2 regions of the Streptomyces sp. NPDC050548 genome follow, and region 2 is predicted to be linked to the other one. Evidence: riboswitches for the same ligand, from Rfam matches in the RefSeq annotation. Region 2 holds a riboswitch; the other holds the start of a gene.
The links. Region 2 has a riboswitch for glycine ahead of gcvP (aminomethyl-transferring glycine dehydrogenase). Riboswitches for the same ligand answer to the same signal wherever they lie in the genome.
Positions count from the first base shown of each region.

Region 1: it holds a riboswitch for glycine, as region 2 does, so the genes downstream of both, gcvT (glycine cleavage system aminomethyltransferase GcvT) here and gcvP (aminomethyl-transferring glycine dehydrogenase) in region 2, are expected to answer to the same signal.

Region 1 is NZ_JBITGV010000004.1:141,237-148,471, forward strand. Features, by position in the region: gene glyA (serine hydroxymethyltransferase) at 1-886, opposite strand, end outside; gene gcvH (glycine cleavage system protein GcvH) at 901-1,281, opposite strand; gene gcvT (glycine cleavage system aminomethyltransferase GcvT) at 1,393-2,514, opposite strand; glycine riboswitch at 2,667-2,759, opposite strand; gene ACIBJH_RS13845 (AAA family ATPase) at 2,909-3,598, shown strand; gene ACIBJH_RS13850 (enhanced serine sensitivity protein SseB) at 3,663-4,448, shown strand; gene ACIBJH_RS13855 (enhanced serine sensitivity protein SseB C-terminal domain-containing protein) at 4,600-5,388, shown strand; gene ACIBJH_RS13860 (ABC transporter permease) at 5,732-6,730, shown strand; gene ACIBJH_RS13865 (ABC transporter substrate-binding protein) at 6,784-7,235, shown strand, end outside.
Region 2 is NZ_JBITGV010000011.1:320,183-327,417, forward strand. Features, by position in the region: gene ACIBJH_RS29460 (ABC transporter ATP-binding protein) at 1-96, shown strand, start outside; gene gcvP (aminomethyl-transferring glycine dehydrogenase) at 194-3,079, opposite strand; glycine riboswitch at 3,259-3,354, opposite strand; gene ACIBJH_RS29470 (PRC-barrel domain-containing protein) at 3,469-3,840, shown strand; gene ACIBJH_RS29475 (DNA polymerase IV) at 3,762-5,264, opposite strand; gene ACIBJH_RS29480 (MerR family transcriptional regulator) at 5,322-5,966, opposite strand; gene ACIBJH_RS29485 (bifunctional nuclease family protein) at 6,183-6,656, opposite strand; gene ACIBJH_RS29490 (MerR family transcriptional regulator) at 6,742-7,235, opposite strand, start outside.

The sequences.
Region 1 (7,235 bases), on a different contig from region 2:
GCAGCCGCGCGCCCTCCACCGTACGCCGCTGGCGCTCCTTGAAGTCCTCGCCCGCCGCGACCTTGAAGGAGACCGCCTTGGCAGCGATCACGTGCTCCAGCGGACCGCCCTGGAAGCCGGGGAAGACGGAGGAGTTGAGCTTCTTCGCGAAGGACTGCTTGGCGAGGATGATCCCGCCGCGCGGGCCGCCCAGCGTCTTGTGGGTGGTGGACGTGACGACGTCCGCGTAGGGGACGGGGTTCGGGTGGAGGCCGGCCGCCACCAGCCCGGCGAAGTGCGCCATGTCGACCCACAGATACGCCTCGACCTCGTCCGCGATCCGGCGGAACTCGGCGAAGTCCAGCTGCCGCGGGTACGCCGACCAGCCCGCGATGATGACCTTCGGGCGGTGCTCCTTGGCGAGCTTCTCCAGCTCGGCCATGTCGACCAGACCGGTCTGCGCGTCCACGTGGTAGGCGACCACCTTGAACTGCTTGCCGGAGAAGTTCAGCCGCATCCCGTGGGTGAGGTGGCCGCCGTGCGCCAGGTCGAGGCCGAGGATGGTGTCGCCGGGCTGGGCCAGCGCGAACAGGGCGGCCTGGTTGGCGGAGGCGCCCGAGTGCGGCTGCACATTGGCGTACTCGGCGCCGAACAGCTCCTTGACCCGGTCGATCGCGATCTGCTCGGCGACGTCGACGTACTCGCAGCCGCCGTAGTAACGACGGCCCGGGTACCCCTCGGCGTACTTGTTGGTCAGGACGGAGCCCTGTGCCTCCATGACCGCGACCGGAGCGAAGTTCTCCGAGGCGATCATCTCCAGCGTGGACTGCTGACGGCGCAGCTCGGCGTCGACCGCGGCGGCGATGTCCGGGTCGAGTTCGTGCAGGGGCGTGTTCAGGACGGACATGGATCTACGACTCCTCAGCCGGCGGTGAAAGCGGTGTACTCGTCGGCGGAGAGCAGCTCGCCGGGCTCTTCCGCGATCCGCACCTTGAAGAGCCAACCGCCTTCGAAGGGCTCGGAGTTGACCAGCGCGGGCTCGTCCACGACGGCCGAGTTGATCTCCACGACCTCACCGGTGACCGGTGCGTACAGGTCCGACACCGACTTGGTCGACTCCAGCTCGCCGCAGGACTCGCCCGCCGTCACCGTCGTACCGACCTCGGGGAGCTGGGCGTAGACGACATCGCCGAGCGCGTTGGCCGCGAACTCGGTGATGCCGACCGTCGAGACACCGTCGACGGCGTCCGTCAGCCACTCGTGTTCCTTGCTGTACCGCAGATTCTGGGGGTGGTTGCTCATGGCGTGAATTCTCCTGTACGCGGGGGAGTGCTGGTGAAGGGGGGAGACGCGGAGGGCGTGGCCGAGCAGGGACGATCCGCCCCGGTCACGGACCCGACGCTACGACGACTGTCACTTCTGGCGCTTGTAGAACGGCAGCGCCACGACCTCGTACGGCTCGTGGCTGCCCCGGATGTCCACGCCGACACCGGTCGTGCCCGGCGCGGAGTGCGCGGCGTCGACGTAGGCCATCGCGATCGGCTTGCCCAGCGTGGGGGAGGGCGCGCCGGAGGTGATCTCGCCGATCACCCGGCCGTCGGCGACCACGGAGTACCCGGCGCGCGGGACCCGGCGGCCCTCGGCGACGAGGCCGACCAGGACGCGGGGCGGCTGCGCCGCGGCGCGTTCGGCGGCGGCCTCCAGGGCCGTACGTCCGACGAAGTCGCCGTCCTTCTCGAACTTCACGACCCGGCCGAGTCCGGCGTCGAAGGGGGTGAGGGAGGTCGACAGCTCGTGGCCGTACAGCGGCATGCCCGCCTCCAGGCGGAGCGTGTCCCGGCAGGACAGGCCGCAGGGGATCAGCCCGGCCGGCGCCCCGGCCTCGGTCAGCGCCTCCCACAGTTTCTCCGCGTCACCGGGGGCGACGAACAGCTCGAAGCCGTCCTCGCCGGTGTAGCCGGTGCGCGCGATCAGCGCGGGGACGCCCGCGACCGTGCCGGGCAGGCCGGCGTAGTACTTGAGGCCGTCGAGGTCGGCGTCCGTCAGTGACTTGAGGATGCCGGGGGACTCGGGGCCCTGGACGGCGAGCAGCGCGTACGCGTCACGGTCGTCGCGGACGACGGCGTCGAAGCCGGCGGCGCGCTCGACCAACGAGTCCAGGACAATCTGGGCGTTCGACGCGTTGGCGACGACCATGTATGCGGTCTCGGCCAGCCGGTAGACGATCAGGTCGTCCAGGATGCCGCCGTCGGCCCGGCAGATCATGGTGTAGCGGGCGCGGCCGACGCCCACGGAGGCGATGTTGCCGACGAGCGCGTAGTTGAGGAGCTGGGCCGCCTCCGGTCCGGTGACCGTGATTTCGCCCATGTGGGAGAGGTCGAAGAGGCCGGCCTTCGTGCGGACGGCGAGGTGCTCGTCGCGCTCGGAGCCGTAGCGCAGCGGCATGTCCCAGCCGGCGAAGTCGGTCATCGTCGCACCGAGCGAGCGGTGCAGCGCGTCGAGCGCGGTACGACGGGGGGCGGCGGTACTGCTCATCGGTCGGTCTCCCAAGGCATGACGGCGAGGTCGTTCCTCCCCATCTGTCATCGGAACCTGAGAGGTTCGCCATGACCGCGCGGGACACGCACGGTCATGGGTTGCACCTTGGGTGGGACCACCGGGACGGGCGGTCCGCTTTTCAGATGTGCCTCGCCCGCGCGGTAACTGGGCCTGAGAGATTCAAGGGAGGGACTTGCTCCTTCGGCGCCCCAGGTGACTGGGGACTCTCCCGCGCGGATTCAAGCGGCCGGTATGCAGTTAGGCGCGCACATCATCGCACAGGCTTTGTAACAGGCCTGTGGCCGGAAGCGAACGGAACCGCGAGACACCGTGCATTACCTTCTCTTTACGTTCGTCGGGGAGAACCTTTCCTGACCCCGCAGGGAGGACGATCACGGTGACAAGGACCACGGTGTACGCCACGACCTCGGCCGTAGCACTGCCCGAGCAGCCCTCGGCCCCGGCCAGAGAGGCATGCCCGGCCCGCCCGGCACCGGTTGTCCGCGACCTCCGTGAGCGGGCCGGCCGCAGCCCGCACGGACTCCGCTTCGGACCCCGCGACCTCGTCGTGGTCACCGGCCTGCCCGGCAGCGGCAAGTCCACGCTGATGCGGCGCGCGGTGACCGGCGACGGCGCCCGCGTCGACAGCCAGGACGCACGGGACCGCTGGGATACCCGGATGTCCCGTATATCGGGGCTGCTCCCGTACGCGGTCTACCGCCCCCTGGTCCGCCTCGCCCACTACACGGGACTGCACCGCGCCCTGCGCTCCACCTCCGGGGCCGTCGTGCACGACTGCGGCACCCAGACCTGGGTGCGCGGCTGGCTGGCCCGCGCCGCCCGCCGCCGCGGCGGCATCCTGCACCTGGTGTTCCTCGACGTCAGCCCGGACACCGCGCTCGACGGCCAGCGCGAGCGCGGCCGGGGCGTCTCGCGGTACGCGTTCCTGCGCCACCGCCGGGCCGCCGCCCGTCTGTTGCGCGCCGTGGAGCGCGGCGACCTGCCGCACGGCGTGGGCTCGGCGGTCCTGCTGGACCGGGACGCGGCGGACGTGCTGCGCCGGATCGACTTCGGGGACTGAGCCGCTAGCCTTTTCTGCCACAGCACGTTTACAGCAGGCGGTTTCACCAGCAGGCGGTAGGTAGATGGACTTCCCGGCGGACTTCCCCGGTCAGGCGTACCCCCACCCCCATCCGCACGGCGGATGGCCCGGCAACGAGCTGGAGGAGGTGCTCTCGGTCTCCCTCGGCCTGCCCTCGGCCGGCGGCCGGATCATCGAGGTGCTGGCCCGCAGCTTCGTCTGGGTCCCGCTGCCCAGCGGCGGCGGCCCGCACAGCGGACCCCTCGACCTGCCCACGCTGGACATCGAAGGGCAGGCCTTCGTCCCGGTCTTCAGCTCCGAGGAGCAGTTCCGCCAGGTCGTCGGCTCGCATCTGTCGTTCACGATCGCGCCCGCGGTGGAGTTCGCCCGCGGACTGCCTCCGCAGGTGGGCATCGCGGTGAACCCGGACGGCGTGGTGGGCATCCCTCTCCCGCCCCCCGCCGTGGCCGAGCTGTGCCGCATCGGCCGCACCGCCCTGGACGGCCCCACCAGCGGCGGCCGGGTCCGGCTCTTCGAGCCCGACTGGCAGGACGACCCGGTCGACTTCCTGGCCGCGGCCTCCGCGGAGTTCGCCGGCACCGGCGTGGTCGGCACGGCCCGCCGCTGCCTGGCCGCGATCGAGACCGCCGACCCGGTGATGTTCGTGGGCGTGGAACTGACCAGCTGGGAGGGCGACTTGAGGGCGGTCCCGATGGGCGCCCTGTCCCGAGCCCTCACCAGGACCGAGGTCAAGTGGCCGGTAAACCTGGTCCTCCTGGACGTGACCCAGGACCCGGTGGCGGACTGGATGAGGCAGACAGTGCGCCCCTTCTATACACAGGGTCACTAGCAAACACCCCAAGGGCAACACCCTCAGGGGCGCGGGGAACTGCGCGCCAAGCCACGACGCACCCGCACTCGCCAACGGACACTGAGCCCCGACCCATTGGGCGCTTAAGCTGGACCCCAACGCAGGCCAACCACCAGAAGGGGCGGTACACGTGAGCGCCAGCGGCACCGCGACCGGCCAGGTCGAGCACATGCTGCGCCAGGTGACGCCCGGGCGCTACGACGCCTACGAGGCGCTCCTGCGCGCCCTCGCGACCCCCCACTCCGGCCAGATCTGGATGCTCCTGTGGCACGGCCAGTCCGGCTCCCCGGACGCCCAGTACGGAAACATGCACGTCGAGGGGTACGGCTACGCCCCCTGCGTCACCTCCGCCCAGGAGCTGTCGGCCAGCGGCTGGAACCGCTCCTACGAGGTGGTCGACGGCCTGGACGTGGCCCGCACCCTCTATCCGGACCACTTCGGCCTCTGGCTCAACCCGCACGCCCCCGGCGGCGGCCTCGGCATCCCCTGGCTGGACCTGCGCCGTATCGCCACCGGCCTGGAGCGCCAGCCCGCGGGACCCCTGCGCCTGACGGAACCGGCGATCGAGGTCCCGCAGTTCTACGGCCTGCTCACGCAGAACGCCCACCGTACCCCGGCGGTCCGCACCCTCCGCCGCGCCTGGGTGCAGCCCGCGCTCGGGGCGCCGTATCTCGCGATCGGTCTGGATGTGTACGACACCAGTCCGCCCGCCGTGGACTCGGTGCGCGCGATGATGCAGCAGTCCATCGGCGCGGTCCCGGACGGGCTGCCGGTGTCGACCGTGGCGATGTCCGACGACTACGACCCGGTGGCGCTGTGGCTGCGGGCGAACACCCGCCCGTTCTACGACCGTGAGGCCCACGTGGCGCCCGCCCAGGCGGGCGGGTACGGGTACCCACCCGCCCGTGGTGGATACTGAACCCGCGAGTCCTCTTCCCAGCTTCTCCGCAGGATTTACGTCTACGGCACATTTCTCCGCGCGTAGACGGCGGTGTGGTGCCCCGAAAGACGACGATTCTCCGCTGTGTCCCAAGTGTCCGGCGTCCGGGGGGCGTTACCCACTGTTCGGATAACGGAATCCCTAGTTAAGCATCACGGTTGCGCATACTTTCGCCGTCAGACCTGGCGGGTGATCGCAGCCACGCTGAAGACTCGCGACTCAGACACAGGGTCGAGGACCCCGTGTCCACTGCAAGTCGACAAAGCCGCTAATCCGCGGCAGGCGTAAGCCGGTAACCACCGGCGAGAGGGGTCGGGTCACAGTGACCGCACCGATCGAGACCACGGGAGCGGAAGCCGGGGCGCAGCCGGAGGCTGTGCTCGTCGGCGCCGAGAAGGGGCAGATCGAGGGCCGTTCCCTTGGACAGATCGCCTGGACCCGGTTCAAGAAGGACAGGGTCGCCGTCGCCGGCGGCGTCATCGTCGTCCTGCTGATCCTGGTCGCGGCACTCTCCCGTCCCATCCAGGCCATGTTCGGCCTGGACCCCGATGCCTTCCACCAGAACCTGATCGACGCCAACACCTCGCTGCCCAAGGGCGGTTGGGGCGGCATGAGCTGGGACCACCCGCTCGGTGTGGACCCGCAGTTCGGCCGGGACGTCGCCACTCGCATCCTTGAGGGATCCTGGGTGTCGCTGGTGGTGGCCTTCGGTGCCACGATCCTGTCGAACGTGATCGGCACCATCCTCGGCGTGGTCGCGGGGTACTACGGCGGCCGGGTCGACTCGATCATCAGCCGGCTGATGGACACGTTCCTCGCCTTCCCCCTGCTGCTCTTCGCCATCGCCATCTCGGCGACGCTCCAGGGCGGTGCCTTCGGCCTCAACGGCCTGCCGCTGCACCTGAGCGTGCTGATCTTCGTCATCGGCTTCTTCAACTGGCCCTACCTGGGCCGTATCGTCCGCGGTCAGACCCTCGCCCTGCGCGAGCGGGAGTTCGTGGACGCCTCCCGGGGCATGGGCGCCAAGGCGCCGTACATCCTCTTCCGGGAGCTGCTGCCCAACCTCGTCGGCCCGATCATCGTCTACTCGACGCTGCTCATCCCGACGAACATCCTCTTCGAGGCGTCCCTGAGCTTCCTCGGGGTCGGTATCCAGCCCCCGCAGGCATCCTGGGGCGGCATGTTGCGGGACGCGGTCACCTACTACGAGGTCGACCCCGCGTACATGATCGTTCCCGGCCTCGCCATCTTTGTGACCGTCCTGGCGTTCAACCTGCTCGGCGACGGTCTCCGCGACGCTCTCGACCCCCGCAGCCGCTAGGGCCCGCACCCGAGAGTTCATCAAGTTTCCGACAATGGAGGAAGCAGACCATCATGCGAAGGTCAGCGCTGGCCGCAGTTGCGGCCATCGGCTCTGCGACACTGCTTGTGGCAGGTTGCAGCAAGGCCGATGACAACAAGAGTGACAACGGTGGGACGAAGGCGGCTGGGGCCAACGCAGCGACCAAGGACGTCGTCAACGCCTCCACCCACAAGGGCGGGACGGTCACCTACGAACTGTCCGACGTTCCGGACTCGTTCGACCCGGGCAACACGTACTACGCCTACATGTACAACTTCAGCCGGCTGTACGCCCGTCCGCTGATGACGTTCGAGCCCGGCCCCGGTTCCAAGGGGAACACCCTGGTCCCGGACCTCGCCGCGAGCAAGGGTGTCTCCAGCGACGGCGGCAAGACCTGGACGTACAAGCTGCGTTCGGGCCTGAAGTACCAGGACGGCACGGCGATCACGTCCAAGGACGTCAAGTACGCCGTGGAGCGTTCGAA
Region 2 (7,235 bases):
CTGACGACACCGGCAGCGGCCGAACTGAACCTGCATCAAGGGGCATCGGTCTGGGCCGCGGTGAAGGCAACCCAGACCCACTCATATCCCACGTGAGCACCCACGCCCCTTCTTTTAGGGGCGCGGGGCTGTATCGATTTGGGGCTCCGCCACGGGGCGCGACCAGCCACAACGGCGCCGCACCCGAAAGACGTCAGTCCTCGTACGCATCCAACGGCGGGCAGGAACAAACAAGGTTCCGGTCACCAAAGGCCTGGTCGATCCGCCGTACCGGCGGCCAGTACTTATCGGCAACGGACACACCGGCCGGGAAGACAGCCTCCTCGCGCGAGTAAGCGTGCCCCCACTCCCCACCCAACGCGGCAGCGGTATGCGGCGCGTTCCGCAACGGATTGTCCTCAGCCGGCCACTCCCCCGCCCCGACCTTCTCGATCTCGCCCCGAATCGCGATCATCGCCTCGCAGAACCGGTCCAGCTCGATCAGGTCCTCGGACTCCGTCGGCTCGATCATCAGCGTCCCGGCCACCGGGAACGACATCGTCGGCGCGTGGAAGCCGTAGTCGATGAGCCGCTTGGCGATGTCGTCGACACTGACGCCCGTCGCCTTGCTGATCGGCCGCAGATCGATGATGCACTCGTGCGCGACGAGCCCACCGGGCCCGGTGTAGAGCACGGGGTAGTGCGGTTCGAGCCGCTTGGCGATGTAGTTGGCGGAGAGCACGGCAACCTGCGTGGCCCGCTTCAGCCCCTCGCCACCCATGAGCCGTACGTACGCCCAAGAGATCGGCAGAATACCGGCCGAGCCCCACGGCGCGGCGGAGATGGGCCCAACTCCCGTCTCAGGACCGGCCTCAGGCTGAAGCGGATGGTTCGGCAGATACGGCGCCAGGTGCGCGCGCACGCCGACCGGCCCGACGCCCGGCCCACCCCCGCCGTGCGGAATGCAGAACGTCTTGTGCAGATTCAGGTGGGAGACATCGCCGCCGAAGTGCCCCGGCTTGGCAAGCCCCACAAGGGCGTTGAGGTTGGCGCCGTCGACGTAGACCTGACCGCCCGCCTCGTGCACCTGCGCGCAGATGTCGGCGACGTGCTCCTCGAACACCCCGTGCGTGGACGGGTAAGTGATCATCAGCACCGCCAACTCCTCGCGGTACTGCTCGATCTTCGCCCGCAGATCCTCGACGTCGATCTCGCCGTCCTCGGCGGTCTTCACGACGACGACCTTCATCCCGGCCATCACGGCACTGGCCGCATTCGTGCCGTGCGCGGACGACGGGATCAGACACACGGTCCGCTGCTCGTCCCCGTTGGCCCGGTGGTACCCACGCACCGCCAGCAGCCCGGCCAACTCACCCTGCGAACCGGCGTTGGGCTGCAGCGACACCTTGTCGTACCCGGTGACCTCGGCAAGCTGCTCCTCCAACTCCCGGATGAGCGTGAGGTATCCCTGCGCCTGCTCGGCGGGCGCGAAGGGGTGCAGCTGCCCGAACTCGGGCCAGGTGACCGGTTCCATCTCGGTGGTCGCGTTGAGCTTCATCGTGCAGGAGCCCAGCGGGATCATGCCCCGGTCGAGCGCGTAGTCCCGGTCGGCCAGCTTGCGCAGGTAGCGCAGCATCGCGGTCTCGGAACGGTGGTCCCGGAACACGGGGTGCGTGAGGTACGCGTCATTCCGAAGCAGCCCCTCGGGCAGCGTGTCCTCGGCGGACGCGTCAAGCGCCTCAACGTCACCGTCCACCCCGAACGCGGTCCATACGGTGGCCAGTTGGGCACGCGTGGTGGTCTCGTCGCAGGCGATGGACACCCGGTCGGCGTCCACGAGGTGGAGGTTGACGCCGTCCTCGCGGGCGGCGACGACGACCTCGGCGGCCCGGCCGGGGACGCGCGCGGTCAGCGTGTCGAAGTAGCCGCCGTGCACGACCTCGACACCGCCGGCGGTGAGCCCGGCGGCCAGGATCGTCGCGTACCGGTGCGTCCGCCGCGCGATGCCCTTGAGCCCCTCGGGCCCGTGGTAGACGGCGTACATCCCGGCCATGACGGCGAGGAGCACCTGAGCGGTGCAGATGTTGCTGGTGGCCTTCTCGCGGCGGATGTGCTGCTCGCGGGTCTGGAGGGCGAGGCGGTAGGCCTTGTGGCCGTCGGCGTCGACGGAAACACCCACGAGCCGCCCGGGCAGGCTGCGCGCGAACTTCTCGTGCACGGCCATGTATCCGGCGTGCGGCCCGCCGAAGCCCATCGGCACCCCGAAGCGCTGCGTCGTACCGACCGCGATGTCCGCGCCCAGCTCGCCCGGTGACTTGAGGAGCGTGAGCGCGAGGAGGTCGGCGGCGACGGTGACGAGCGCCCCGAGCCCGTGCGCCTGCTCGATCAGCGGCTTGATGTCGCGAACGGCACCGGAGGCGCCCGGGTACTGGACGAGCACGCCGTTGATCTCGCGCTCGGCGATCTCCGCCGGGATGCCCTCGCTGAGGTCGGCGACGACGACCTCGACACCGGCCGGCTCGGCGCGGGTCTCGATCACGGCGATCGTCTGCGGCAGCGTGTCCGCGTCGACCAGGAACAGGCCCTTCTTGTTCTTGCCCATGCGCCGCGACAGCGCCACGGCCTCGGCGGCGGCCGTGCCCTCGTCGAGCAGGGAGGCGCCGGAGGTCGGCAGCCCGGTGAGGTCGGCGACCATGGTCTGGAAGTTGAGGAGGGCTTCGAGCCGTCCCTGGGAGATCTCCGGCTGGTACGGCGTGTAGGCCGTGTACCAGGCCGGGTTCTCCATGACATTGCGCAGGATCACGGGCGGGGTGAAGGTCCCGTAGTACCCGAGGCCGATCATCGAACCGAGGACCTCGTTGCGGTCCGCGAGGGAACGCAGTTCGGCCAGTACCTCGGCCTCGGTGCGGGCGCCCGGCAGGTCCAGGGAGTCGGCGTTCTTGATCACATCGGGGACCGCGGCGGCGGTGAGCTCGTCGAGCGAGCCGTAGCCGACCTGCGCGAGCATCTTGGCCCGCGCTTCCTGGTCGGGACCGATGTGGCGCTGCTCGAACGGGATGCCCTGTTCGAGCTCGGAGAGCGAAGTGCGAGGGGCGGTCATTTGGGAGGCCTCCTGGTCGGACACGACCTTCGAGGGCACCACGACAGTGGGGTGCCCGGACGGCCTCCCCCTCTGTCATCTCAACCTGAGAGCTTCACCGGCCACCCGAGGGTCACCGGTTTTCACCGTCGGTGAGAGCGAGGGCCGTCGCCGGCACCCGCCCTGCTTTCCAGAGTGACCTCGTCCGTGCGGTACGTGAGCCTGAGAGATTCCGGGGAGGATTTGCTCCTTCGGCGCCTCCGATGAAGTCTGGAGGACTCTCCCGCACGGGGTCAGCAGCCGTTCGCCAGCCTACCAGCGAGCGGTGAAGCCGAGCTTTCGAGTGGCCACCGGCCCGATTGTGCTCTTTTGTAGAGTTTACGAATGAGTTGCGACCAGGAGGAGGGCCCGTGCAGACCGATATCGATCCGCGCAACCTGATCGGCCGCAAGGCGTTCGACCGCACCGGTGCCAAGATCGGCACGATCGACGAGGTCTACCTCGACGACGCGACCGGTGTACCGGAGTGGGCGGCCATACGCACCGGCCTGTTCTCCAGGGACGCCTTCGTCCCCCTGGAGCCCAGCGAACTGATCGAGGGGACCCTGCACATCCCCTTCGAACGCTCCCTGATCAAGGACGCCCCCGACTTCGGCGTGGGCCGCCACCTCTCCCCCGACCAGGAACTCCAGCTCTACCACCACTACGGCCTCGACGTGGCCCCACCTCCCTCCTTCCCGGACCGCGACTTCGGCAGACTGGCGGGCTCGGACGACACCTGAGCCGAAGCGGCGGGAGGGACGGCGGGTCTTCGACCTTCCGGGGGCGGCGCCACCAACTGCCCTGATGCTCCGGTCAGTTCACTCGCGTCCCGCGTCACCAACGGCAGCGGCTCCGCCTGCTCCAGCTCCGGATCGTCGGTACGGAACGTCCGCACCCGCCCCGGCCCGGCATCCTCCGGCGTTTCAAATCGCACGGTGACCCGCCCCAGCCCGCTGCCCTGCACCCACCCGTGCCCGAACCCGGAGTGGTGCACATCGTGGCCCGCAGGCCAGCGCCGCTCCACGGGCGCCGACTCCTCCCCTCCGGCTTCCTCCTCCGTGTGCTCCTCCTCAAGAAGGTCGACCTGCTCCCCCGCCGCCTGCGCGAACAGGTCCTCCTGCGTGTAGTCGGCGAGCCCGGAGACTCCCACCCCGAGCAGTCGCACCCCACCCGTGGTGTCCACGGAGTCCAGCAACCGCGCCGCGGCCTCCCGCACCACCCCCGGATCGTCGGTGGGCCCACGCAGTGTCTCGGACCGGGTCAGCGTCGAGAAGTCGTAGCGCCGCACTTTGAGAACGATGGTCCGCCCCGACAGCCCGGCGCCCCGCAGCCGCCGCACACACCGGTCGGCGAGGCGCTGCACTTCCAGGCCCACCCGGATCCGGTCGTGGATGTCCACGTCGTAGGTGTCCTCGACGGACACCGACTTGGTCTCCCGCTCGGCCACCACGGGCCGCTCGTCGTGCGCGAGCGCCATGGCGTACAGGGCGTGCCCGTGTGCCTTGCCGACCAGCCGTACCAGCTCGTCCTCGCCCGCCTCGGCGATCTCGTCGACCGTGGTGATCCCGGCCCGGCGCAGATGGTCGCCCGTCGCCGGTCCGACCCCCGGCAGTGTGCGCACCGACAGCGGCCCCAGCAACGCCCGCTCGGTGCCGGGCTCGATCAGCACCAGCCCGTCGGGCTTGGCCCGCTCGGAGGCGATCTTCGCGATCATCTTGGAGGCGGCGAGGCCGACGGAGCCGGTGAGCCCCGTGACGGCTCGTATGTCGGCTCGGAGCCGCTCCCCGGCCCGCCGCGCGGACTCGGCGTCCCAGGCCGTCTCTCCGGCCTCCAGGTCCACGAACGCCTCGTCCAGGCTCAGCGGCTCCACAAGGGGCGACAGCGCCCGCAGCAAGGCCATCACCTGCTCGCTGATCGACCGGTAGAAGCCGAAGCGCGGCACGAGATACGCGGCGTTCGGAGCGAGTCTGCGCGCCTGGGCCATGGGCATCGCCGAGTTCACCCCGAAAACCCGTGCCTCGTACGACGCGGTGGCCACCACCCCGCGCGGCCCGAGCCCGCCCACGACGACGGCCTTCCCGCGCAGGCTCGGCTTGGAGGCCTGCTCCGCCGAGGCGAAGAAGGCATCCATGTCGAGATGCAGGATCGTGGGCGCGGTTCTCACATCTCCGATGCTGCCCTACGCCACTGACAATGCCCCGCTACGGCTCCCGCCGGGCCCTCAGACGGCCCGGTTGCGCCGCCTGGCCAGCTCGTCGGCGGGGTTGACTCCGACGAGGGTCTCGCCGGTGTCGACGCGCTCCCCGTGCAGCTGCGACAGGGCGCTCTCCACATCCCGCCACACCACGCCCACGGCGATCCCGAAGACGCCCTGGCCGCCCTGGAGCAGGGCGTGGACCTCGTCCGGCGAGGTGCACTCGTAGACCGTGGCGCCGTCGCTCATCAGCGTCATGCGCTCCAGATCGCGGAAGTCGCACTCCCGCAGGTGCAGAACGGCGCTGCGGATGTTCTGCAGCGACACACCCGTGTCGAGGAACCGCTTGACGATCTTCAGGACGACGACGTCCCGGAAGCTGTAGAGCCGCTGCGTCCCCGACCCGTGTGCGGGCCGCACGCTGGGCTCGACGAGCCCGGTGCGCGCCCAGTAGTCCAGTTGCCGATAGGTGATGCCTGCCGCCGCACAGGCCGTAGGGCCCCGGTAGCCGATCTGCTCGGACGCCATGGACGTCGCCCCTCCGCTGCTCGGCACGGCAGTGGGTCGATGCGGAGCGTGATCGGCCGCACTGCCATGAAGCGGGTACGGGCCACTGTCCCCGAAACTGCGTTCCGGGGCACCCCCAGCCGTACCGTCGCCGCTGCTTCTCACGCCGACCTCCGTCCTTGACCTGCCTTCTCGACGGTAGGCAGTCACCAGGGGTGCGTCAACGATCGCCACGCTAGGCACGCCGAGTGATAATCACCCTAGGAGTGGTTTCCCGTACCCCACCGCGGGGAAAGGCTAGCCGAATGCTCTCGCGGCGGGCCGCAGGACGCTCTCACACGCCGGTGGCAAATGCCAGCATTTCTCTGCCGGCCGCCGATCTCACTGGCTGTTGGTCCCGAAGTCCTCGGGCGAGATCTGGTCGAGGAACTCGCGGAACTTCTCCACCTCGTCCTCCTGCTCGTCCGGGATCGCGATGCCGGCGTCGTCGAGCACGCCGTCGCTGCCGTAGATCGGCGTCCCGGTACGCAGTGCCAGCGCTATGGCGTCGGACGGGCGGGCGCTCACCTCGACTCCGCTGGCGAACACCAGCTCGGCGTAGAAGACGCCCTCACGCAGATCCGTGATGCGTACTTCGGTCAGCTCCTGGCCGACGGCCTCCAGCACGTCCTTGAACAGGTCGTGGGTCAGCGGTCGTGCGGGGGCCATGCCCTGCTGTGCGAAGGCGATCGCCGTCGCCTCCCCGGGCCCGATCCAGATGGGGAGGTAGCGGTCGCCTCCCACTTCACGCAGGAGCACGATCGGTTGGTTGGAGGGCATTTCGACCCGGACACCTACGACATCGAGCTCGTTCACACAGCAACCCTAGGCCGTGCCCGGGACGTTTGGGTAGTCGGGCCGAGAACGGGTGACCGATCAGGGGGCCGCGATCCCGTCCGGTTCAGGGCAGACGCACTCCGAGCGCGGTCTGCACCAGCGCCGCGTGCAGCTTCACCGTGAGCCCCGCCAGCTCCTTCGTACGGGCCTCCGCGTGGGCCCTCGTCTGCGGATTGCGGTGCCGCTTCAGCGGGGCGACCACCTGGTCGACGAGCCCGGCCTCGCGGTCCGCTGCGGCCTTCATCGCGCGCAGGTGCCGCGGCTCGATCCCGAACCGCCCCAACTCCAGGACGAGCCCGGCCACGGTGACGGCTTCCGCGTCGTACACGCCGTCCGGCAGCGGCGCGATGAGCCCGTACGACTCCCACTCGTCGAGTTCCTGCTCGCCGATCCCGGCGGCGGCCAGCAGCTCGGCCCGCCCGATCCTGGCCACCGTGGGGCCCTCCACGGGCTCCAGGACGACCTCGCCGTCCCGCTGACGCCCCACCGTGGGCAGGGGCGCGGCTTCCCCGCGCTCCATGGCGTCGAGGTGCTCGCGGATCACCTTGAGCGGCAGAT